Regions from separate parts of the Stenotrophomonas sp. CFBP8980 genome, predicted to be linked through region 1. Evidence: riboswitches for the same ligand, from Rfam matches in the RefSeq annotation. Region 1 holds a riboswitch; the other holds the start of a gene.
The links. A riboswitch is a leader RNA that binds a small molecule or an ion and turns the genes downstream of it on or off. The one in region 1 is predicted to bind cobalamin.
Positions count from the first base shown of each region.

Region 2: it holds a riboswitch for cobalamin, as region 1 does, so the genes downstream of both, metE (5-methyltetrahydropteroyltriglutamate--homocysteine S-methyltransferase) here and btuB (TonB-dependent vitamin B12 receptor) in region 1, are expected to answer to the same signal.

Region 1 is NZ_JAXCXF010000003.1:144,271-155,773, forward strand. Features, by position in the region: gene fabB (beta-ketoacyl-ACP synthase I) at 1-993, opposite strand, end outside; gene fabA (3-hydroxyacyl-[acyl-carrier-protein] dehydratase FabA) at 993-1,508, opposite strand; gene dinB (DNA polymerase IV) at 1,702-2,787, shown strand; gene SOM47_RS09135 (NAD(P)-dependent oxidoreductase) at 2,822-3,460, opposite strand; gene SOM47_RS09140 (LysR family transcriptional regulator) at 3,559-4,461, shown strand; gene gph (phosphoglycolate phosphatase) at 4,534-5,214, shown strand; gene btuB (TonB-dependent vitamin B12 receptor) at 5,430-7,268, opposite strand; cobalamin riboswitch at 7,384-7,603, opposite strand; gene SOM47_RS09155 (histidine phosphatase family protein) at 7,769-8,356, shown strand; gene SOM47_RS09160 (TfoX/Sxy family protein) at 8,508-8,834, opposite strand; gene msrC (free L-methionine (R)-S-oxide reductase MsrC) at 8,831-9,313, opposite strand; gene SOM47_RS09170 (aminotransferase-like domain-containing protein) at 9,323-10,768, opposite strand; gene msrA (peptide-methionine (S)-S-oxide reductase MsrA) at 10,925-11,503, opposite strand, start outside.
Region 2 is NZ_JAXCXF010000009.1:90,411-101,913, forward strand. Features, by position in the region: gene SOM47_RS16520 (acyl-CoA desaturase) at 1-101, opposite strand, end outside; gene SOM47_RS16525 (anti-sigma factor) at 189-962, opposite strand; gene SOM47_RS16530 (sigma-70 family RNA polymerase sigma factor) at 959-1,528, opposite strand; gene SOM47_RS16535 (hypothetical protein) at 1,596-2,369, opposite strand; cobalamin riboswitch at 2,465-2,696, shown strand; gene metE (5-methyltetrahydropteroyltriglutamate--homocysteine S-methyltransferase) at 2,915-5,218, shown strand; gene pncA (bifunctional nicotinamidase/pyrazinamidase) at 5,396-6,022, shown strand; gene purU (formyltetrahydrofolate deformylase) at 6,123-6,974, opposite strand; gene SOM47_RS16555 (DUF2798 domain-containing protein) at 7,262-7,540, opposite strand; gene SOM47_RS16560 (LysR family transcriptional regulator) at 7,666-8,586, shown strand; gene SOM47_RS16565 (hypothetical protein) at 8,655-9,530, opposite strand; gene SOM47_RS16570 (hypothetical protein) at 9,532-10,071, opposite strand; gene SOM47_RS16575 (hypothetical protein) at 10,147-10,578, shown strand; gene SOM47_RS16580 (NADH:flavin oxidoreductase/NADH oxidase) at 10,947-11,503, opposite strand, start outside.

The sequences.
Region 1 (11,503 bases):
ATGGCCCGACAGCGCCTTGGTCGAGGACAGCGGCGGAATCGATTCGCCGAACACCTCGCGGATCGCGCCCAGTTCGGTGACATCGCCCAGCGGCGTGGAGGTGCCATGGGTGTTGAGGTAATCCAGGGGGCGGTCCACCTTCTCCATCGCCATCTTCATGCAGCGCACCGCGCCCTCACCGGACGGGGCGACCATGTCGGCACCATCGGAGGTGACGCCGTAGCCGATCAGCTCGGCGTGGATCGTGGCACCGCGCGCGATGGCGTGGTCGTAGTCTTCCAGCACCAGCATGCCGCCACCACCAGCGATGACGAAGCCGTCGCGGTCCTTGTCGTACGGACGCGAGGCGGTGGCCGGAGTCTCGTTGAAACTGGTCGACAGCGCGCCCATCGCATCGAACATCACGCTCATCGACCAGTGCAGGTCTTCACCGCCGCCGGCCAGCATGATGTCCTGTGCGCCGTGGCGGATCAGGTCGGCCGCCGCACCGATGCAATGCGCCGAGGTGGCGCAGGCCGCAGACAGCGAATAGCTCAGGCCCTTGATCTGGTAAGCGGTGGCCAGGCAGGCCGAGACCGTGCTGCACATCGTGCGCGGCACCATGTACGGGCCGACCTTGCGCACGCCCCGGCTGCGCAGGATGTCAGCCGCTTCCACCTGCCATTCGCTGGAGCCACCACCGGAACCGGCGATCAGGCCGGTACGCGGGTTGCTCACCTGCTCCGGGGTCAGCCCGGCATCGGCGATGGCATCGCGTGCGGCGATGTAGGCGAACGCCGAAGCATCGCTCATGAAACGCTTCAGCTTGCGGTCGATCTGCGCATCCAGGTCCAGGTCGACGCGGCCGCCGACCTGGCTGCGCAGCCCGGCTTCGGCGTGGTCGGTCAGGTAGCTGATGCCGGCCTTGCCGGCGCGCAGGTTGGCCGACACCGTGTCCAGGTCGTTGCCCAGGCACGAGGTGATGCCCATTCCGGTAATGACGACGCGACGCATCAGAAGTTCTCGGTGGAGGTGAAAAGGCCCACGCGCAGATCCTTGGCGACGTAGATTTCGCGGCCATCCACCAGCATGCGGGCGTCGGCCTGTGCCATCACCAGCTTGCGGTTGATGACGCGGGTGATGTCGATCTCATAGCTGACCAGCTTGGCGTCCGGCAGTACCTGGCCGGTGAACTTCACATCGCCACAGCCGAGCGCGCGGCCGCGGCCGGGTGCGCCCAGCCAGGTCAGGAAGAAGCCGGTGAGCTGCCACATCGCATCCAGGCCCAGGCAACCGGGCATCACCGGATCGCCGATGAAATGGCAGTTGAAGAACCACAGGTCCGGACGGATATCCAGTTCGGCGCGTACCATGCCCTTGCCATGCGGACCGGCGTCGTCGCGGATGTCGGTGATGCGGTCGAACATCAGCATCGGGTCGTTGGGCAGGCGCCCGGCGCTTGCGCCGAACAGTTCACCGCGGGCGCTGGCCAGCAGCTGGTCGCGGTCGAACGCGTGGAGACGAGTCATGGAAAGCACGATCCTGGAAGCGAAGAACGGAAGATCAAGCGCCCGAGGATGCATGACAGCACACGTCGCGATCAAACTTTTCCACCGTACGCACGCGTAGTGTTTACCATTGAAAACGCGCATCCTGTTGATGTGCAACGACCATACTTCGGCGTGTGGCCCACCAAGGTCGAATGCCCTTCCAACACCCACCATGAGCACTATGCGCAAGATCATCCACGTTGACATGGACGCCTTCTACGCGTCGGTGGAGCAACGCGACGATCCGTCCCTGCGCGGCCGGCCGGTGGTGGTGGCATGGCGTGGCGCGCGTTCGGTGGTGTGTGCGGCGTCCTACGAGGCACGGGTGTTCGGTGTGCGTTCGGCGATGCCGGCGCTGCGTGCCGAACGCCTGTGTCCGGATGCGGTGTTCGTGCCGCCTGACTTCGCACGCTACAAGGCCGTTTCCCGGCAGGTGCGCGAGATTTTCCTGCGCCATACCGACCTGGTGGAACCGTTGTCGCTGGACGAAGCGTACCTGGATGTCACCGTGCCGAAATCCGGGATCGCGCTGGCGACCGACATCGCGCGCGAAATCCGCGCGCAGATCCGCGATGAAACCGCGCTGACCGCCTCGGCGGGCATCGCGCCGAACAAGTTCCTGGCCAAGATCGCATCGGACTGGCGCAAGCCTGATGGCCAGTTCGTGGTCACCCCGCAGCGCGTGGACGCTTTCCTGCTGCCGCTGCCGGTGAAGAAGGTACCGGGCGTGGGCAAGGTGATGGAAGGCAAGTTGGCGGCGCGTGGCATCGTGACCTGTGGTGACCTGCGCAGCTGGTCGCTGGCTGCGCTGGAAGAGGCCTTCGGCAGCTTCGGTCGCAGTCTGTACAACCGTGCCCGTGGTATCGACGAACGGCCAGTGGAGCCGGACCAGCCGGTGCAGTCGATTTCCTCCGAAGACACGTTCGCCGAGGATGTTCCGCTGGATGCACTGGCGCCGGCGATCGCCCAGCTGGCGGAGAAAACCTGGAACGCCACGCGCCGGACCGACCGCACCGGGCACACGGTGGTGCTGAAACTGAAGACCTCGCAGTTCCGCATCCTCACCCGCAGCTACACGCCGGAGCGGCCGCCGGAATCGATGGAGGAACTGCGCGACATCGCCCTGGCGCTGCGCGATCGCGTGGAGCTGCCGCCGGACACGCTGTACCGCTTGGTGGGCGTCGGCCTGGGCGGCTTCCGCGAGCGCGAGCCGGTCCTGCAGGGGGACCTGTTCCAGAAAGGGGACGGAGGGAATTAAGCGAACTTAATTCCCTCCGTCCCCTTTTTGGGTTTCAGTACGCGGCGGTGATGATCTGGCGCGGGTGGGCGTGGGTTTCCAGTTCTTCCACGAACGCGGCGGCGTAGTCGGCGTAGCTGATACGGCTGTGGCCTTCGGCGTCGGCGAGGAAGCTGCGGGCCTGCACGCGATACTGCGCGCGCTCTTCGCCCGGGCCGATTTCCGCGGCCGGCGAGAAGAACGTCCAGTCGATGTCCTGCACGGCCTGGAGCGTCTTCAACGCCTCGCGTGCGGCCAGTGCAAAAGGCTTGTAGGCGGCCGGGAAATCCGGGGTATCGACCAGCTGCACCCCCGGTGCGACTTCCAGGCTGCCTGCACCGCCCACCACCACCAGCCGCGGCACGCCTGCCTGGCGCGCGGCATCGAGCAGCTGCCCGGCGACCACCGCGATCTGGCCGATGTCATCGCCCGGGCGCGGACCGTAGGCACTGGCCAGCACATCGTGGCCGGCAATCACGGCCGCCAGCGCGGCACTGTCATCCAGCGGGGCGATGGCCTGCGCGGCGCCGTCCAGTTCGGCGGGCAGCTGTTTCTCACTGCGTACGATGGCGGTGACCTGGTGGCCGTTGGCCAGCGCATGGCGGGCGATCTGGCGGCCGATGTTGCCGGTGGCACCGACGAGGGCGATCTTCATGGGGGGCGTTCCGTAGCGGGGTGAGCGGTCACTGTAGGTGCCCTTACATGATCGAAAAACAGCGTATAACGATCATGTTTGTTGCATGGATCGAGCAGATGGACCGATTGACCGCCATCGATGTGTTCATTGAAGTGGCCGAGCGCGGCAGCCTGACCGCGGCTGCAGAGGCGCTGGACATGTCGCGGCCGATGGTTACCCGCTACCTGGCCGCGCTGGAGCAGTGGCTGGGTGCGCGCCTGCTGCACCGGACCACCCGCCGGGTCGCGCTGACCGGCCCGGGCGAGATCGCGCTGACGCGCTTCCAGCAGATGCGTGGAATGCGCCAGGAACTGGAAGACGAGCTGGCCAGCCAGGATCCCGAACCCCATGGCGTGCTGCGGGTGACGGCCAGCGTGTCGTTCGGCCAGCTGCACCTGGCCCCGGCCGTAGCCGACTACGTGAAGCGCTACAAGCAAGCGCGTATCGAACTGTTGATGGTGGACCGCATCGTCAACCTGGTGGAGGAGCGGATCGACCTGGCGGTTCGCATATCGCGGCAGATCGATCCGGCATTGATCGCGCGTCGGCTGGCCGATTGCCGTTCGGTGCTGTGCGCCGCGCCGGCCTACCTGCAGCAGCAGGGCACCCCGCACAGCGCCGAACAGCTGGCGACGCACAACTGCCTGACCCACCATTACGTCGGCAAGGGCGTGTGGCGCCTGCAGCGGGATGGACGCGAGGTGGCGGTCAGCGTGAGCGGCAACATCAGTGCCAACGATTCGTCGCTGCTGCTGGAGGCGGTGCGCAGTGGCACCGGCATCGCGATGCTGCCGGCCTACCAGGTGAATCCGCTGTTGGCCAGCGGTGAGCTGGTCGCGTTGCTCGCCGATTACTCGTTGGAAGCAATGGGGCTGCACGCGGTGTATGCCTCGCGTCGGCAGCAGTCCACCCTGCTGCGCAGCTTCGTCGACTTCCTGGTGGAGCGGTTCTCCAGCCCGGCGTTTGCCGCGTACTGCTAGCCAGCGCCGGTCAATGAAGCGGCCGTGGGCGGCCGTTACACTGCGGGTTCCCCCGCATGACATGGCAGGCCTGTGAGCGACGTAGCGACGTATCCGTATCCGCTGGTGGTGTTCGACCTGGATGGCACGCTGGTGGACAGTGCCAGTGACATCGCCGAAGCATTGAACCGCACGCTGGAAGACTGGCAGCTGCCGCGGGTGGCCGAAGCCACCGTGCTGACCTGGATCGGTGACGGCGTGCGTCGGCTGGTGGAGCAGGCGTTCACCGCGGCGGGCAGCACGATCGACCTGGATCGGGTGATGCCGGGCTTCATGGTGCACTACCGTGAGTGCCTGCTGCGCAGCCCGCGGCTGTTCGATGGCGTCGCCGAGGCCCTGCAGCAGCTGCAGGAACGTGGCGTGCCGATGGCGATCTGCACCAACAAGCCGAGTGCGCTGGTACAACCGCTGCTGGATCACCTGGGCATCGGCGATCGGTTCGCGCTGGTGCTGGGCGGCGATTCGTTGCCGCAGCGCAAGCCCAGCGGCGAGCCACTGCGGCATATCGCCGGGCACTTTGCTTTCGCGCCCGGCGACTGCCTGATGGTGGGGGATTCGTTGACCGACTACCGCGCCGCGCTGGATGCCGGCATGCCGGTGGCGCTGGTCCGTTATGGCTATCCCCGCGGACTGGACCTGCAGCACAACGAGGCCGTGGCGGTCGTCGACGACCTGCGCCAGTTGCCAGGGTTGCGCGCGGGCAGAGTCGGGTAACGGCCGACCGCACCCGCTGCGCCCGCCGACCATGGGTCGGCGCTACCGATGGCGGCTGGTGGGTAGCGCCGAGCCGTGCTCGGCGGAATGTTTCCGCGCACGGGCCGCTGCGCTCGCCGACCATGGGTCGGCGCTACCGATGCGGGCTGGTGGGTAGCGCCGAGCCGTGGTCGGCGGAATGTCTCCGCGCACGGAGCGCTGCGCTACCGTGCGCGTTACTTCGGCTGGTAGCGCACGCTGAGCTGGTATTCACGCCCGGGCTGGTTGTACCAAGCGACGGTTTCATAGCGACGGTCGAACACGTTGGCGGCCCGTGCGAGCACCGACCAGTCATCGCTGAGCGCGTACTCCAACCGCACGTCCAGGGTGCCGTAGCCCGCAAGCTTCACTGTGTTGGCGGCATCGTCGTAGCGCTTGCCGGCGCCGAAGCCGGTCAGGCCGACGCGCAGGTCGCCGAAGCGGCGGTCCAGGTCGATGCGCGCGGTCTGCTGCGCACGGCGCGCCAGCCAGTTGTCGTACTGCGCACCGACGGTGCGGTTGCGCGGGGCGGTGTAGCTCAGCTGTGCGTTGATGTCGATGCCGGCCAAGGTGGTGGCGGCGGTCAGCTCGGCGCCGCGGATACGCGCCTTTTCCACCTGGGTCATGCGGAAGGTGGCCGCGTCGTAGGTGATCAGGTCATCCACGCGCGTCTCATACACATCCAAGCCCCAGCGCCAGCCCTGGCCCTGCTGCGCGATGCCGATGTTGCTGCTGCGTGCCTTTTCCGGATCCAGCGTGGCCACCCCGCTCCACGGGTCATACAGGTCGCTGAAGGTCGGCGCCTTAAACGCGGTGCCGTGGCTGGCGGTAAGCTTCCAGCCCGCGCCCAGCTCCACACCCCAAGCCAGTGAACCGGTGGTGTGGTTGCCGAACTGCTGGTTGTCATCGTTGCGCACGCTGGCCTGCAGCTGGTGCCGGCCGAAGCGACCCTGGTACTGAACGAACACACCGGTGTTGTCACGGCTGTCGACCAGGTAGCCGGCGCTGCTGCCATCCAGGCTGTCATCACTCCAGTCCACGCCGCCGCTCAGCAGCTGGTTGTCGGCCAGGCTGGCGTCGACCTGCAGCGAGGCGCTGTCGCGGTGGGTCTGTGCGCTGCCGAAGGCATCGAACGGTCCGCTGTTGTCCGATTCATTGTCGCTGCGGCCGATGCCGGCCGTCACCGCCAGGCGCTCGGACGGGGTGTAGCGGAGCTTGCCGCCGAGCACCTGCTGCAGCGTTTCAGAGTAGTTGTAGTAGCCGTCGTAGTGGTTCTCGCCTTCGGCACGCAGCGCGCTGCCTTCCACGCTCCACTGTGGGTTGAACGTGTAGCCACCCCGCGCACTCTTGGAGAGATTGCGGTAGCCATCGCGATCCGGCTCGTCCGCGCCACAGCCCTGGAAAGTCGCCGCCGAACCGCGGCACGCATCGATGCCGTCGCTGTGCTGGTAGGCGATATCCAGCCCGAACCAGCCGCGCTCGGTGCCGCCGCCGATGCCACCGCTGGCCTGGCGCAGGCCGTTGCTGCCACCGCCCAGTTCCAGGTGCGGTGCAAAGCCGCCGGTATCACGACGGGTGAAGATCTGCACCACGCCGCCGATCGCATCCGCGCCGTACAGGCTCGACTGCGGGCCGCGCACGATCTCCACGCGTTCGATCTGCGCCAGCGGAAGGTCCTGCAGCATGGCCAGGCCGAAGTCACCGGTGTTGATGCGTACGCCATCGACCAGCACCACGGTGTGCGAGGAATTGGTGCCGCGCAGGAACAACGAGGTCTGCTTGCCGAGTCCGCCGGTGTTGGCCAGGTTGATGCCGGCGCGGCCGCGCAGCAGGTCCTGCAGCGAGGTGGCCTGGCTGGCTTCGATGGCGCTGCGGTCGATCACCTGCGCAGGGCTGAGGCTGTCGGCCAGCGCGATCGGGGTACGCGTGGCGGTGACCAGCACCTGGTCCAGCGCGGTGGCCGCGTTCTGTGCGCCAGCCACGCCAGGCAGTGCGGCCAGCACGGCCAGGGAGAGGATTCGGGACTGCAATGTCATGGGGTAACTCCAACTGCCGCGCACGCCCGCGCGGACAAAAAGGGAGCTGCAACGCGGAGACAGGGCGATGCGCACCGCGCAGGACGCGGTGGCCGTCGCCGATGCCCACCGCATCGCAACCTGGTGCTTCCGGGCCGGTCTCCGGGCTTGCCGTCGGTGGAGGTCCACCGGGCGGACGCCTTCCCATGCCCGGGGGCACAGTGGCGTGAGGTCCGCTTGTGACGTGCTTACCGTTGCGGGGGCAGCGCCGGAGTGGCATCACCTGGATGCGTCACCGGCTTCCCGTTTCAACCTGCCAGCCGACGCCGCAGGTCACCTTGAAGTGCGCGCAGTCTAAGCCATCGCGTGCGGTGATGCAGGCCGCGTGCGCCGGTGCACTAGAATGGCCCCTGTTTCGTTCCAGATCTGCCCATGACGTCCATGCCGTACTGCGTTGCCCCCTTGTCCCAAGGCCCGGGTGCCTGCCCGCTGATCCCGGACCGGTGCAGCGGGGCCAAGCGATGATCCTGGACCTGGTCCGCCACGCCAGCACCGGCCGCGACACCCACCTGGACGGTCGCACCGACCGGCCGCTGCTGGCCGGGGCGCACGATGCGCTGTGCGCGGCCTACCAAGGCCATGAGTGGGAGCGGGTGATCAGCTCGCCACGCCTGCGCGCGCTGCATACCGCGGTCGCGCTGGCGGTGCCGCGCGGGCTGGACGTGCAGCCGGATGCAGAGTGGGAAGAACTCGATTTCGGCGACTGGGACGGCCTGGCGATCGAGGCCCTGCCGGAACAGGAACTGCTTGGGTTCCATCGCGATCCGCATGCGTTCGCCCCGCCGAATGGCGAAAGCTGGGGTCGCTTCGAGCGCCGCATCGCGCGCGCGCTGGACCGGCTGTTCGATGAGGAAGAAGAGCAGGACGCGGCACCGACGCTGATCGTCAGCCATGGAGGGCCGCTGCGGATGGTGCTGTCGCAGGTGTGTGGCCTGCCGGTGGCACTGTGCTGGGCGCTGCGCATCGACCACGGCACGCGCCTGCGGTTGCGGGTGGAGCGCGGAGATGCGGGGCTGTGGGGCGAGTTGCTGGAACTGCAGCAGCCCTGAAAGTGGGGCGGGAGGCCCGCGGCGCCGCTGCGCTCGCCGAGCATGGCTCGGCGCTACCCTCGCGGTGATGTCGACCGGTACCGGTAGCGCCGAGCCATGCTCGGCGGGGTCAGCGGAAAGAGGTTGACGGCCAGCGGCCGTCACTACCCCGTCAGTCGTTGTTGTCGTCGAAGCGTTGTTCGCGCACCGGGCCGGAGGCAGGCCCCGGCGCTTTCAGCGGCTGCAGGGCGATGCGCGCCTCGTAGTCGTGCACCAGCGCGCTGCGCTGGGCTTCGGTCAGGTCCTGCCAGTGGCAGTCCAGCAAAGCGCCTTCCAGCGAATACAGGAGGTTGAGGCTGGGCTTGAAGCCGGCCCTTCGAACCTTGACGAAGGCCCCCACCGAGCCGATGGCGAGCAGGTCTTCGCGGCTGCGCAGGCCGACCTGGCGCAGCCATGCTGCGCTCTTCGGACCAATGTTGCGCAGCTGCACGGTGCTCATCGCAGTGCGTCGACGAACACAGCAGCGATCGCTTCCAGGCCGGCCTGGTCGTCGGCATCGAAGCGCGCCAGCAGCGGGCTGTCGAGGTCGAGCACGCCGATCAGCGCACCGTCCTTGACCAGCGGCACCACCAGTTCCGAACGCGAGGCCGAATCGCAGGCGATGTGGCCCGGGAAGGCGTCGACGTCGTCGACGCGCTGGGTTACGCGTTCCGTGGCGGCCGCACCGCACACGCCCTTGTGCAGCGGAATGCGCACGCAGGCGGGCAGGCCCTGGAAGGGGCCGACCACCAGCTCGGTGCCGTCGAACAGGTAGAAGCCGGCCCAGTTGAGGTGGGGCACGGCGTGGTAGATCAGCGCCGAGAGGTTGGCCGCGTTGGCGATGCGGTCGCTCTCGCCATGCACCAGGCCACGGGCCTGGTCCAGCAGCTGGGCGTATTGTTCCGGCTTGCTGCCGGTCAGCGAAGAAGTGGCGAACATGCCGCCAGTCTAGCAAGGCACGACGGTGCTGGCGGCCAGTGCCGTGGCCAGCGCCCCGATCCGCGCAATGCCCGCCACGTAACGCGCATCCAGCTCCTGGCAGCAGGACAGGCGCAGGCAGTGGCGGTAGCGCGCGCCGCGCGAATACATCTGGCCGGGCATGAACACGATGTCCTCGGCCAGTGCCTGTTCGAACAACTCGCCGGTGTCCACGCCGGGAATCTCCAGCCACAGCAGGAAGCCACCGGTGGGTTCGGTCGCCCGCGTGCCGGGCGGGAAATGCTGGGCAACCAGCTGCCGCACCTTGCTGGTCTGTTCGCGGTACAGGCGGCGCATGCGGCGCAGGTGGTGTTCGTAGTTGCCGGCTTCCAGGAAGGCGGCGACCGCATCGCCGAGCAGCCTTGATTCGGCACCGCTGGAATGGAACTTGAGCAGCGCGATGCGGTCGATGAAACGCCCGCCTTCCAGCCAGCCGACACGGTAGTCCGGTGCCAGGGTCTTGGAAAAACCCGCGCACACCATCACCCAGCCGTCGCGGTCGAAGGCCTTCAGCAGCGGCTCCAGCGGTTCGCTGTGCTGCAGTTCGGCGTACACGATGTCTTCGATCACCGGCAGGCGGCGTGCATTGGCCAGTTCGGCCAGGCGTTGCTTGGCCGCCACCGGCATGGTGCAGCCCAGCGGGTTGTGCACCGTGGGCATCACCACCAGCGCGGCCAGTGCGGTGGTGTCCAGCAGCGCATCGAGAGCTTCCACGTCCAGGCCCCGCTGCGGGTGGGTGGGCAGTTCGATCGCCTGCAGGCCCAGGCTGGCCAACAGGGGGTAGAGGTTGAAATACGATGGCGCTTCGATGCCGACCGCATCGCCCGGTTCAGTCACCGCGCGCAGCGCCAGTTGCAGGGCCTCCATTGCCCCATGGGTGAGCGTGATCCGGCCGGGCACGGTGTGCAGGCCCATCCGCGGGCCGCGCTGCACGATCTGCCGGATCAGGGCCTGCGAGCCATCCGGCCGCGCATACGTTTCCACCGTGGCCAGGCTGCGGCGCAGGACCTGCGCAGTTGCGCGCTGCAGCTGCACGCCGGGATAGAAGACGCGACCGCGCGGGCCGGCGAAGGCCAGGTCCAGCACCTGTGGCCGCTGCTGGGCGGCAAGCACCCGTGCCAGCATCGCCGGCTGGCTGGGCGCAGTGGGCTCGGAGGGTGCATCCCGCAGCGATCGACGGGGAACCTGCAGGCGGGCGGCAACTTCGAAGCCGGACCGCGGCAGCGGCACCACCAGCCCGGCATCTTCGAGTTGCCGGTAGGCGCCGATCACCGTGTTCAGGCTGACCTTGCGCTGCTGCGCCATCTGCCGCAGCGAGGGCAGGCGCGCACCGCTGGGCAGGCGACCGGCGTGGATCGCCAGGGACAGCTCATCGGCCAGTTGCTGGTAGCGGGGCGGCGCGGCCTGGGCGTCCATCTGTATCCAACCAAACAGGGGGAGCCTGCCACTGTACCCCTGTTTTCCTTCGCTCTACGATGCAGCCTTGCTGGCATCAGCTCCGGCCTTGCTGGCATCAGCTCCGGCATTTCCCCCACGCACGCCCTTGATGGACGTGCGTTCTTTTTTTCCCGCTTACTTCATCGGCACCAGCACCGGTTCGCGGCGGTACAGCTGTGGGAAACGCTGCTGCAGGGCCACCAGCTTGGGTGCGTCGTAGTAGCGGATGTAAGCGGCCTGCGGGTTCCGCTCCAGGTAGTTCTGATGGTAGGCCTCAGCCGGATAGAAGCGCTTGCCGCTGCCCAGTTCGGTCACCACCGGGGATGAGAAAGAGGCGCCGATCTGGCCCACGTAGGCACGGTTGGCGGCCTGCTGGCGGGCATCGTCGCTGAAGATGGCGGAGCGATACTGTGTCCCGTGGTCCGGCCCCTGGCGATTGAGCTGGGTCGGGTCGTGCGCCACCGAGAAAAACACCTGCAGCAGCTGGCCATAACTGACCTGGCGAGGATCGTAGTCCACCCGCACCGCTTCAGCATGGCCGGTACGCCCGCTGCTGATGATCTCGTAGCGCGCGGTCGATGCGTCGCCGCCGATATAGCCGGAGACCGCGTTGCCCACGCCCTTGACGTGCTGGAACACGCCCTGCACGCCCCAGAAGCAGCCGCCGGCGAATACCACGCTGGCCTGCGTGCGCTCGTCCTTGTACGCCGCCAC
Region 2 (11,503 bases), on a different contig from region 1:
GCGTCGGCAGCGCTGGGTTCCCTGGCGGCGGTGTCGAACCAGCGCAACAGGGTGGACCAGCGCCGCGGGCGGGGCGGCGGTACTGCGGGTGTGGCCGACATCGTGCATCCCTCCTGGATCTACTGACAGGAGATACGGAGCCAGCGGCCCCGTGGATGCAGCTTCCGGAAAATAAATTCTCCGGACCGTTACAGGTTGGCGATGTCTCCCTTGGCGACCACCGGACCACTGGGCGCCGGATGCGGCGCGCCCGCCGACGGTTCCAGGGTGATCGCCAGTACCGAACCGTTGACCAGCGCCGAACGCAGCGCGGCCGGTACGTCCACGGTGTGGGCGCGGTCGTTGGAGACCAGGCCCAGCGACACCGGCGCGCCGCCGGCCGGGATCACCCACAACTCGGGCGCGCGGCCCTGGGCATCCGGCGCGGACGGCACCGGCACCATCAGCACCTTGCCCAGGGTGGCATCGACCGAGGCCAGCCAGCCGGCACGGCCATCGTCATGCAGCAGCGGGGTAACCGGGCGCGTCGCCTGCTCCGGCTCGGCCGCCGGGGTCGGTGCCGGGGTAACGGCCACCGGGGTGGGTACGGGGGCATCCGGTGCCGGACGGGTGAACACCGCGACCAGCGCCAGCGCGGCAGCCAGTGCGGTGGCACCCTGCCAGAAGCCGGTACGCTGCCACGGACGCGCGTTCGGGGCGGCGTCGAAGGTCGCCCAGCCCAGTTCGCGACGCACGCGCAGCCACACATGGGCCGGCACCGGGGCGCTGCCCACTTCTTCCAGCAGCGGCGCCAGTCGTTGTTCCCATTGATCGACCAGCCGCGCGAAACCCGCGTCGGAACTGATGCGCTGCTCGGCCTCGCGGCGTTGGGCGGCGTCGAGCACGCCCAGCACGTACTCAGCGGCCTGCTGGTCGGCGCTCGGCGGCTGCCCGTCTTCGTGGTGGAGGTCGCGGATGTTCATGGTTCCAGGCACACCCGAAGCTGGGCCAGGCCACGGCGGATCCAGCCTTTCACCGTACCCAGCGGAGTGGCAAGGCGGCGCGCCAGTTCATCGTGGCTGGCGCCGTCAAGGAAGGCGGCGCGGATCAGGCTGCGCCGGCGCGGTTCCAGCGCCTGCATGCAATCCTGCAGCCGCGCGTCTTCATCATTGCGTTCGGCCAGCTGGGCCGGCTGCAGGTCACCATCGGGCAGTTCCTCTGCGATGGACACATCGTCGAGCGCCCGCGGCGGTGCAGCGCGCAGGCGGTCGATGGACCGGTTGCGCGCCAGCATCGACAGCCAGGTCATCGCCGAAGCCTTGCCGGGATCGAAGCGCGAGGCTTTGTGCCAGACGGTCACGAAGACCTCCTGCAGCACGTCTTCGGCTTCGCCACGGTCACGCAGCAGGCGCAGGCAGATCGCGAAAATTCGTCCCCCGGCTTGCTGGTACAGCGCTTCAAAGGCATCGCGATCCTGCGTCGCCACCTGTTCGAGCAGGGCGTCGAATCGGCGCGCGTCGGCACCGTCGGGGGCGTCCGGCTGGGGCATTGCAGGCTCCGCGTGGTACAGGGGCAGACCTGCATCCTCCTTGCTCGGCGCGCGTACCGCAAGTCCATCATCGCGTGCATGACGCCACCAGGGCTTGGGTGCGTGCGGCGGCAAGCTCTCCTTCGCTGAAGGGCTGCGGCGCGCCGGGGAAGCGGACGCGCACCTGCGGCCAGCTGCCTCCGGCATCGCGCACGTTGCCGGTGCCTTCGAACTGCAGCAGCCGCCGATCGGCACGCGCATAGACCAGATTGACCGCCGGCACCGCGAAGCCGAACCAGGCATCCAGCTGCATCTGCAGCTGTTCAGCCGGCTGGCCCTGCCAGGCCACCGCTCCGACCCGGCGCAGCTTCACCGGCACCCAACGCTGGCGGCTGGTGAGCAGGAACGGCAAGGCCACCGTATCGCCCTGCAGCAGCGCGGACCAGTGCGCACGCACGGCCGCATCGAATCCCGCGTCGATCACTCCGCCGCGAGGCATCTCCAGGGTCTTGGCTGCGTCGGCTGCACCGCTGGCGGCGCGGATGCTGACCCGGCGCTGCGTGCCCTGGGCCTGCACGGCCTCGCGGCGTCCATCGCGGCCATCGATGAACTCGAAATCCGGCGCCTGCGCATTGGCGGCGGCCGGCATCCATTTGCGCGCGAACGGGCGCCCGTCATTGCAGCGGTACAGCACCAGCCGCGCCTGCTGCGCGCCCACGTCCTGCAGGTAATGGGTTTCGCGGTACAGCGCGCGGCCCCCCGTCGGCGCCAGCGCCTCGCCTTCCACGCGCAGCACCGCGGCACCGGCAGGCGAAGCAGCGGCGGCAAGCAACAGCAGGCAGGGCAGCAAAAGGGAGCGCATGGCAGGGTCCGCAGGGGGCTCATGGAAAGATACGCAGCGGGCGGCGCATTGGATGCAGTGCGCCGCCAGCCCCTTGACCGATCCCGCGCTTGGGCCTACCTTGTGCTCGCCGAAGGTATCCATCGCTTCATGCGAATGAAAGGATGGATTTAAACGGGAATCCGGTGACCGTGCCCCGTGCACGCATTCCGGAGCTGCCCCGCAGCGGTGAATGGAAACGACCTCCGCCAATAGCACTGGGCCACGGCCCGGGAAGCGGCGGACACTAGGTGGGCGGCAACGCCCGTGTCCAACAGCCCGAATACCGGCCCCGGCCGGAGGACCTGAGCGTCCTTCGATTCGACCTGGAATCTCCGCGGGGAGGTTGCCCAGCCCATGCCGTCCCGTCACCAGCGGGACGCGTCGGCACGTGCGCCTGTCCACGGCATCCGGTTCGCCCGCGGGGGCGAAGGTCGCTGGCAGGAGGCACGTGGGCCGGAAACGGCGCGCGGCGCCCTGCAGTTCCTTCGTTCCTCAATGCCGACATGCAATGAGGACACGCTGCAATGACCACCGTTACCAACCTGGGTTTTCCCCGCATCGGCGCCAAGCGCGAATTGAAGCGGGCCCTTGAACGCCACTGGAGTGGCGAGGATGACATCGCCACCCTGCAGGCCAGCGCCGCCGCGCTGCGTGCACGGCACTGGAGGCTGCAGATCGAGGCCGGCGTGGACGTGCCGCCGAGCAATGATTTCAGCCTGTACGACCAAGTGCTGGATACCGCCTTCCTGTTCGATGCGCTTCCTGCACGTTACCGACAGTTGGCCGCTGGCGAGCCGCTGGCCGCCTACTTCGCGATGGCCCGCGGCCTGCAGCGCGATGGCATCGACCTGCATGCGCTGGAGATGACCAAGTGGTTCGACACCAACTACCACTATCTGGTGCCGGAACTGCAGGCCGGGCACGCGTTCGCGCTGCGCGGTGACAAGCCGCTGGCCGAATTCCGCGAAGCCAAGGCGCTGGGCATCCACACCCGCCCGGTGCTGCTGGGGCCGGTGAGCTTCCTGCTGCTGTCCAAGACCACCGATGGTTCGGCCGCGCTGGACCTGCTGGATGCGCTGCTGCCGTGCTACGTGGACCTGCTGGCCCAGCTGGAAGTGGCCGGCGCGGACTGGGTGCAGCTGGACGAGCCACTGCTGGTACAGGATCTGGACGCGGCCGCCCGCGCCGCATTCGAACGCGCCTATGCCGTGCTGGGCGCGAAGGCGGCTGCACGACCGAAGCTCCTGCTGGCCACTTACTTCGGCGCGCTGGATGACAACCTCGGTCTTGCCGCCAGCCTGCCGGTGGACGGCCTGCACGTGGACCTGGTGCGCGCGCCGGAACAGCTGGACGCCGTGCTGCAGGCGCTGCCCGCCGGCCGCGTGCTGTCGGCCGGGCTGGTCAACGGCCGCAACATCTGGCGCACCCAGTTGGACAATGCGCTGATCCTGGCGCGCTACGCGCAGACCGATCGCGGTGCGGACCTGCTGTGGCTGGCCCCGTCGTGTTCGCTGCTGCATTCGCCGGTGGACCTTACGCTGGAAAAGAAACTGGACGGGGAACTGCGCAGCTGGCTGGCGTTCTCACGGCAGAAGCTGGAAGAACTGCGCGTGCTGGCCGATGCGTTGGACGGCAAGCCGTCCGCGGACGCCGGGCTGGGCGCCAATCGCGAGGCGCTGGAGGCCCGCCGCCGCTCGCCGCGCGTGCACAACCCGGCCGTCGCCGCGCGCCTGGCCAGCCTGTCCGCCGCCGATGCCCGGCGCCATGGCAGCTATCCGCAGCGCCGCCTGGCGCAGCACGCCGCGCTGCAGTTGCCGCTGCTGCCCACCACCACGATCGGCTCGTTCCCGCAGACCCTGGACGTGCGCGAAGCACGCGCCCGGCACAAGTCCGGCAAGCTGTCGCTGGCCGACTACGAGGCCTTCCTGGAGCAGCAGACCGCGCACTGCGTCCGGGTGCAGGAAGAGCTGGGACTGGACGTGCTGGTGCACGGTGAGTTCGAGCGCAACGACATGGTGGAATACTTCGGCGAGCAGCTGGAAGGCTTCGCTTTCACCGGCAGCGGCTGGGTGCAGAGCTACGGCTCGCGCTGCGTGAAACCGCCGGTGATCTTCGGCGATGTCAGCCGTCCGCAGCCGATGACCGTGCGCTGGTCGCAGTATGCCCGGTCGCTCACCCGCAAGCCGATGAAGGGCATGCTGACCGGTCCGGTGACGGTGCTGCAGTGGTCGTTCGTGCGCGACGACCAGGAACGCGACGCCACCTGCCGGCAGATCGCGCTGGCACTGCGCGATGAAGTGAATGATCTGGAGGCGGCGGGCATCGGCGTGATCCAGGTCGACGAGCCGGCGATCCGCGAAGGGCTGCCGCTGCGCCGCGCGCAATGGCGCAGCTACCTGGACTGGGCGGTGGAATCGTTCCGGATCAGCACCAGCGGGGTGCGCGATGCCACGCAGATCCACACCCACATGTGCTACTCGGAGTTCAACGACATCATCCACTCGGTGGCGGCGATGGATGCCGATGTGATCTCGATCGAGACCTCGCGTTCTCGGATGGAGCTGCTGGATGCCTTCGTGCGCTTCAACTATCCCAACGAGATCGGGCCGGGCGTGTATGACATCCACTCCCCGCGCGTGCCGGACAAGGCGGAGATGGTGGACCTGCTGCGCAAGGCACTGGCGGTGCTGAAGCCGCAACAGCTGTGGGTTAACCCGGATTGCGGCCTGAAGACCCGCGGCTGGCCGGAGACCCGCGCGGCGCTGGAAGCACTGGTGGCCGCGGCGGCCGAACTGCGCGCCGAGCACGCCGAGGCCAGCGTCGCCTGACAAAGAAGGTGGGGTAGAGCCGACTTCAGTCGGCTGGGCATTCCGCACGGTGGTGGCTGGCAGCCGACTGAAGTCGGCTCTACCTCTTCGGTTCCGCCCTTTCGGCTCTACCCCTTCGGCCCTACCCTGCGGGCTTTCGTGCCGGTACGCTGCGTGCTCCCCTGCACGGATTTTCCCATGATGCCCCTGCCCGCCCACGTGGCCCTGATCGTGGTGGACCTGCAACCGGACTTCATGCCCGGCGGCGCGTTGGCCTGTGCCGATGGCGATGCGCTGGTCGCACCGATCGCCGCGCTGCTGGCCGAGCGCCGCTACCGCACCGTGGTCGCCACCCAGGATTGGCACCCGGTCAACCATGCATCGTTCGCCAGCCACTACGCCGGCCAGCAGCCGTTCGCGCAGATCCAGCTGCACGGCCATCCGCAGACCCTGTGGCCCGACCACTGCGTGCAGGGATCACCCGGCGCCGCGCTGCATCCCGGCGTGGACTGGAATGCCGCTGACCTGGTGCTGCGCAAAGGCACCCGTCCGCGGGTGGATTCGTACAGCGCGTTCCGCGAGAACCACGGCCCGGAAGGGTCGCGCCCGGCAACTGGTCTGGCCGGCTGGTTGCGCGAACGCGGCATCAGCGAAGTACATGTGTGCGGACTGGCGCGCGACTACTGCGTGTTGTGGACCGCACAGGACGCGGCCAGCGCCGGCTTCGCCGTGGGCTTCCACTGGGACCTGACCCGACCGGTCAGCGCCGACAACGACGACGCCACGCGCCAGGCATTGGCAACGGCAGGCATCGCGCTGCTTTGATCACGTTGGGTAGCGCCTGGTAGCGCCGAGCCATGCTCGGCGGATTCCATCCGGCATCGTAATGCCCGCCACACATCGCCCTGCTCTGATCGCGCCGGCGCTACCGGAACACCACCGTACGATGCCCGTTGAGCAGGATGCGATGCTCCACATGCCGGCGCACCGCACGCGCCAACACCTGCGATTCGGTGTCGCTGCCCAGACGCACCAGCTCGCGCGGGGTCATCGCATGATCCACGCGGGCCACGTCCTGTTCGATGATCGGGCCTTCGTCCAGGTCTTCGGTCACATAATGCGCAGTGGCACCGATGATCTTGACCCCGCGTGCGTGCGCCTGGTGATACGGCTGCGCCCCTTTGAAGCTGGGCAGGAAGCTGTGGTGGATGTTGATCGCACGGCCCGCCAGCGCGCGGCACAGCGTCGGCGAGAGGATCTGCATGTAGCGCGCCAGCACCACCAGGTCGATCTTCTCGCGCTCGACCAGATCGATGATCTGGCGTTCCTGCACCTCGCGCGTTTCCGCGCTCACCGGCACGTGATGGAACGGAATGCCGTACGACGCTGCGAGCGGTGAGAAGTCGGCGTGGTTGGAGGCCACCGCGGCGATATCCACCTTCAACTGGCCACTGTGGGCGCGGAACAGCAGGTCGTTGAGGCAGTGGCCCTGCTTGCTGACCAGCACCAGCAGGCGTGCCCGGCGGCGGCCGTCGTGCAGTTGCCAGTCCATGCCGAAGTCGCTTGCCAGCGCCTGCATCGACGCCTGGACCGTATCCAGCGGCAGGCCGGCATCACGGTCGAAATGCACGCGCAGGAAGAAGCGCCCGCTCTCCTCGTCGCCGAACTGCTGGGCGTCGAGGATGTTGCAGCCGTGGTCGTACAACAGGCCGGACACGCGGTAGACGATACCGGTGCGGTCCGGGCAGGACAGCGTGAGGATGGAGTCGGGTCGCATCCGGCCAAGTCTAGGGCAGCCTGCTGCGCTGCGGAATAAATGCTCTCAGATGCAACTGCATCGCCCGGTAGTGACGGCCGCTGGCCGTCGTGCCTCCGCCGTTGGTGGGTGACGACCGTTGGTCGTCATGCTCCTGCCTTCCGCTGCGCTCGCCGAGCATGGCTCGGCGCTACCGATTTCCCCCGGTAGTGACGGCCGCTGGCCGTCATGCCTCTGCCGTTGGTGGGTGACGACCGTTGGTCGTCACGCTTCCGCCTTCCGCTGCGCTCGCCGAGCGTGGCTCGGCGCTACCGATTGCGCTCAGGCGGATGCACCGTCAGTGCCACCAGCCGCAGCACCAGCGGGCGCACCACCAGCACGCAGCAGAACGCCACCGGCATCGCCAGCAGATAGGCCTCCAGCACGCGGCCCAGGTAGGCCTCGTCCACCCCCGCATGCGCGGCAGTGATCACCAGGCACATCAGCATCGCCATGATGCCGGCCATGAAAAAGGCGAAGACATAGGGCGTAGCGCGATGGCCGAACTTCAGCCCGCGGCGGGCCGGCAGTACAGTGGAATCGGTCATGGGTGGTGGTGGGCGTGCAGGAACAGCCTTCCAGCATGCCCGACGCGCCGCGCGGCTGCAGCCCCTGCGCGCTTGGGGCAGTCCGAAGCAGAACTTTGCCCCCGGCCATGGCAGGCTGTGCGGTCATGAACCTGCTCCAGCTCATCCGCACCTTCACCCGCACCGCCGAAGCCGGCAGTATCGCCGGCGCCGCGCGCGCACTCGGCATCAGCGCCACGGCCGTCGGCCAGAACATCAGCCGGCTGGAGGCGCACCTGGGCGTGCGCCTGTTCAACCGCAGCACCCGTTCGCTGTCGCTCAGCGAAGCCGGCGCGCTGTACCTGGCCAAGGTGCAGCACATCGAAGCGGAGCTGGCCGGCGCACAGGCCGCGATCAGCAGCGGCGACATCGAACCGGCAGGCCCGCTGCGCATCGGCTGCAGCCGCGCGTTCGGGCGCCACGTGCTGGCGCCGATGCTGCCCGCGCTGCAGCGCCGGTATCCGCAGTTGCAGCTGGAACTGCGGCTTTCCGACCGCGCCGTGCGCCACGCCGAAGAGTCGGTGGACGTTAGCATCCGCATCGGCGCACAACTGCAGGATGGGCTGGTGGCACGCCCGCTGGCGCGCATCCCGTTCGTGTTCTGCGCCGCACCGTCCTATCTGGAACGGGCGGGCACCCCGACCTCACCGGAGCAGCTGGCGAGTCACCGCGCGCTGCTGTTCCGCTTCCCTGCCGACGGCCGTCCGCTGCGCTGGGGGCTGCTCGGCGAACAGGGCCGTGTCGAGGCGACGATGCAGCCCGGAATGATCTGCGACGACATCGATGCCCTGGCCGAACTGGCCGCGGCCGGCGGCGGCATCACCCGGCTGGCCGCGTTCGTCGCCGAGCCCTATCTGCGTGATGGCCGCCTTCAGGCCGTGCTGGCCGACGACCCAGCGTGGCGACCGGAACCCATGGAAATGTACTTCTGCCTGAGCGACCGGCGCGACTTCACCGCGCGCATCCGCGTGCTGTTCGAGTACCTGCAGGCGGGATTGCCGGTGGCATGGCAGGTGCCGGCGGGATGAGGGTCAACGGGCTGACGGACGACGATGTTCCTGTTCGAAGGAGCTATGAGAAAGATGGCTCGTATGCGTCAGTCCCCATGAACGAGCTCGCCCCAAGCTTCATGAAGGAGCCTCCCATCATCTTTCCAACCCGAGATTGATCGAACCAATTTTCCATCGTGGAGGATATGAAAGACCGGGGTCTCATAGGCATCGAATGGTCCCCATCCTTGCGCGCCCGCCTGAAACACAATGGGAAGTTCCGGGTGCAGTAAATTCCATTCACGCACCGCTGCGTCGCCGTACCAGCCTGCTTCACGCTGCACAACCATTCTTAGCCGACTGCGCAGATCATCCCAGCGTTTCTGGTTTGCTATCGCTGCCGAAGCACGGCGGGAGAACCCGCAAAGAGGATGCACCATTGCTACCAGCTGCCATCCTTGGCGGCTTTCCCATTGAGTCCACTGAAGGTTGCCGTTCGAAACCGGTACAAGGACCCCTTGCTGAGACATTTTCTTACCCAGTATCCGGGGCAGCGTTCGCTTGAAGGGCATGAGGTGGCTAGCCAATGCATCAGCCTCCTCGAAGTGACGCGTGGCAATAAGGATATCCCTCAGCGCACCGTCACCCTTCTTTGTGCCCATGTCTTTGGCCTTCAGTGCGGAATGCAGGCATCGCACTCGAGCCAACCACTCTTCATTGGCGGTGTATCTAGCGATGTGAACGCTCGCCATATAGATTTCTTTCAGAACCGATGTATCTATACGTGCGCATTCATCGCTAAAAGCCTCAGGAGCGACCTCACTGTCATAGGCTCTGAGCATCGCGCTCAGTCGCTCCTTGGGCTCAAGGCCTAACCGTTCCTGCTCAATACCCGCGATGCGCTGGTCCAGGGGCAGCATTGACTCGCCAATGCCTGCGATAAGAAAAGCACCCCAAAGACCAGCTGACATCAGCGGATTCATTTCAGCATCCGCCCATGCAAATTTTGTGGCTACTGATTGAGCAGGTTGAACTACCAGTGCACTCGTATCCGGGATGGTCAAGGAACAACGATGGACTTAAGGAATGCATCACTCGTTCATCATCCGCCGTCCTGATTTCAAGGTCGGGAAGCAGCCTGAGCGTACGCTGTGCGCCGAACAGTGCTAACAGGCGGTATGCCTGGGTGGCTGTCAGCTCCGCTTGCACGTCTGCATAGCTGTAGCTGACCAGACCTGCGTGGTTGAACTTCAATGACGATACAAACCGAGCCCTGGCTTCGTCTGAAAGGTCAAGCAACGGTGACGTGGCGGGCATATCTACGAGATAATCCTGCAATTGTACTTCGCTATGAATGGGCGCGAACCGTTGCTCAATGGTGCCCGTGATCTCCGCCGGATTAGATGCATTTGCCATCAGCGCGAATGATGTGGCGGCAACGGTTATCAAAGTGATGAGTACATTTCTACGAATCATGCCCATACCCTTTCGATAGGTCTGCACGTTGGTGTGCGGAGTAAACATGAAGGATCTGGCGCGTTCGAATTCAGCTCTGAGTCACGATATGGGGCAATCCTGCTCAAAGCGCCTAAACGATTGATGGTCGTCCCTACTGGTCGCGGTCAGGTGCAGGCTGAGGCCGAAGGTGCGCGTCACCTGCAGCACGGTGGCGAACTGGGTCGGGCGTCGGCCGGTCAGCTCGCGTCGCAGCTGGCGACAGGACACGCCACTTCGCTGTGGGAATCCGCGAACGCCTTGTGCGTGCGCGATGGCCGCCAGCGTGCGGTCGATGATCTGCGCGTCGCCGTCGCTTTCAATGATGCAGGATTACAGCAGCGCGGCAACGGCAGCCGGATGGCGGAAGCGCGAAGCGAGTTCGAGCAGTTCGAAGGTGGTCTTGTGCGCGGTGTTATCTGCGGCATCTGGCGGGCGGGGGTGGATGGCGTGGAATCGGCCTGGGCGTTGTCGAGCACCGGTGACCTCGCAGCGTGGAAGGCCACCTGCGCGGGAGCGCAGGGTGGCGGACGGTGAGGGTAGCAGTGCCGGCCAGATGGTTCCCCATGGACAACAGGTGGATCAAAGATCCCCACGCACCGCCCGCCGTACAAGCGGCAGAACAGTGCATTCTCTGACTCCCTTTTCGGAGCGAACAGAGTGGAAAACATCATCGGGAGTCGGGACTGCTATCCCGGCTGGGGCGACTGGCACCAGCGGGACTATCGTGCGCAGCCGGGGCTGATCGCGTCCATGAGGGAATCTGTGTTTTTCCGGCAGGAGCCAGGGCAAGGGCATGACGGCCAGCGGCCGTCACTACCGGAAGCGTGAGCGTGACGACCAACGGTCGTCGCCTACCAGGAGCCAGGGCACGAGCATGACGGCCAGCGGCCGTCACTACTGGGTCAGCGCGTTTCGAAGACGCCGCGGGCTTCGCGCGGTTCGCAGCGCAGGTACTGCGGGGCCGGCACCACGCTGTCGCCCAGTGCGGCGGCGGCGTGCCACGGCCAGCGCGGGTCGTACAGGATGCCGCGTGCCAGGGCGATGGCATCGGCGTGGTTGTGGCGCAGGATCGACTCGGCTTGGTCGGGCTCGGTGATCAGGCCCACGGCGATCACCGGCATGCGGCCCTTGGCCTTGATCGCCGCAGCGAACGGCACCTGGTAGCCCGGACCGATCTCGATCTTCTGGCGTTCGTCCAGGCCACCGCTGGACACATGCAGGAAGTTGCAGCCGCGCGATTCCAGGATCATCGCCACGGTCTCGGTCTGGGTGATGTCCCAGCCGCCGGCGACCCAGTCACTGGCCGAAATACGCACGCCCACGGCGATCGACGGCGATACCGCCGCACGCACCGCGTCGTACACCTCGATCAGCAGGCGCATGCGGTTCGGCAGCGGGCCACCGTAGCCATCGGTACGCTGGTTGCTCAGCGGCGACAGGAACTGGTGCAGCAGGTAAC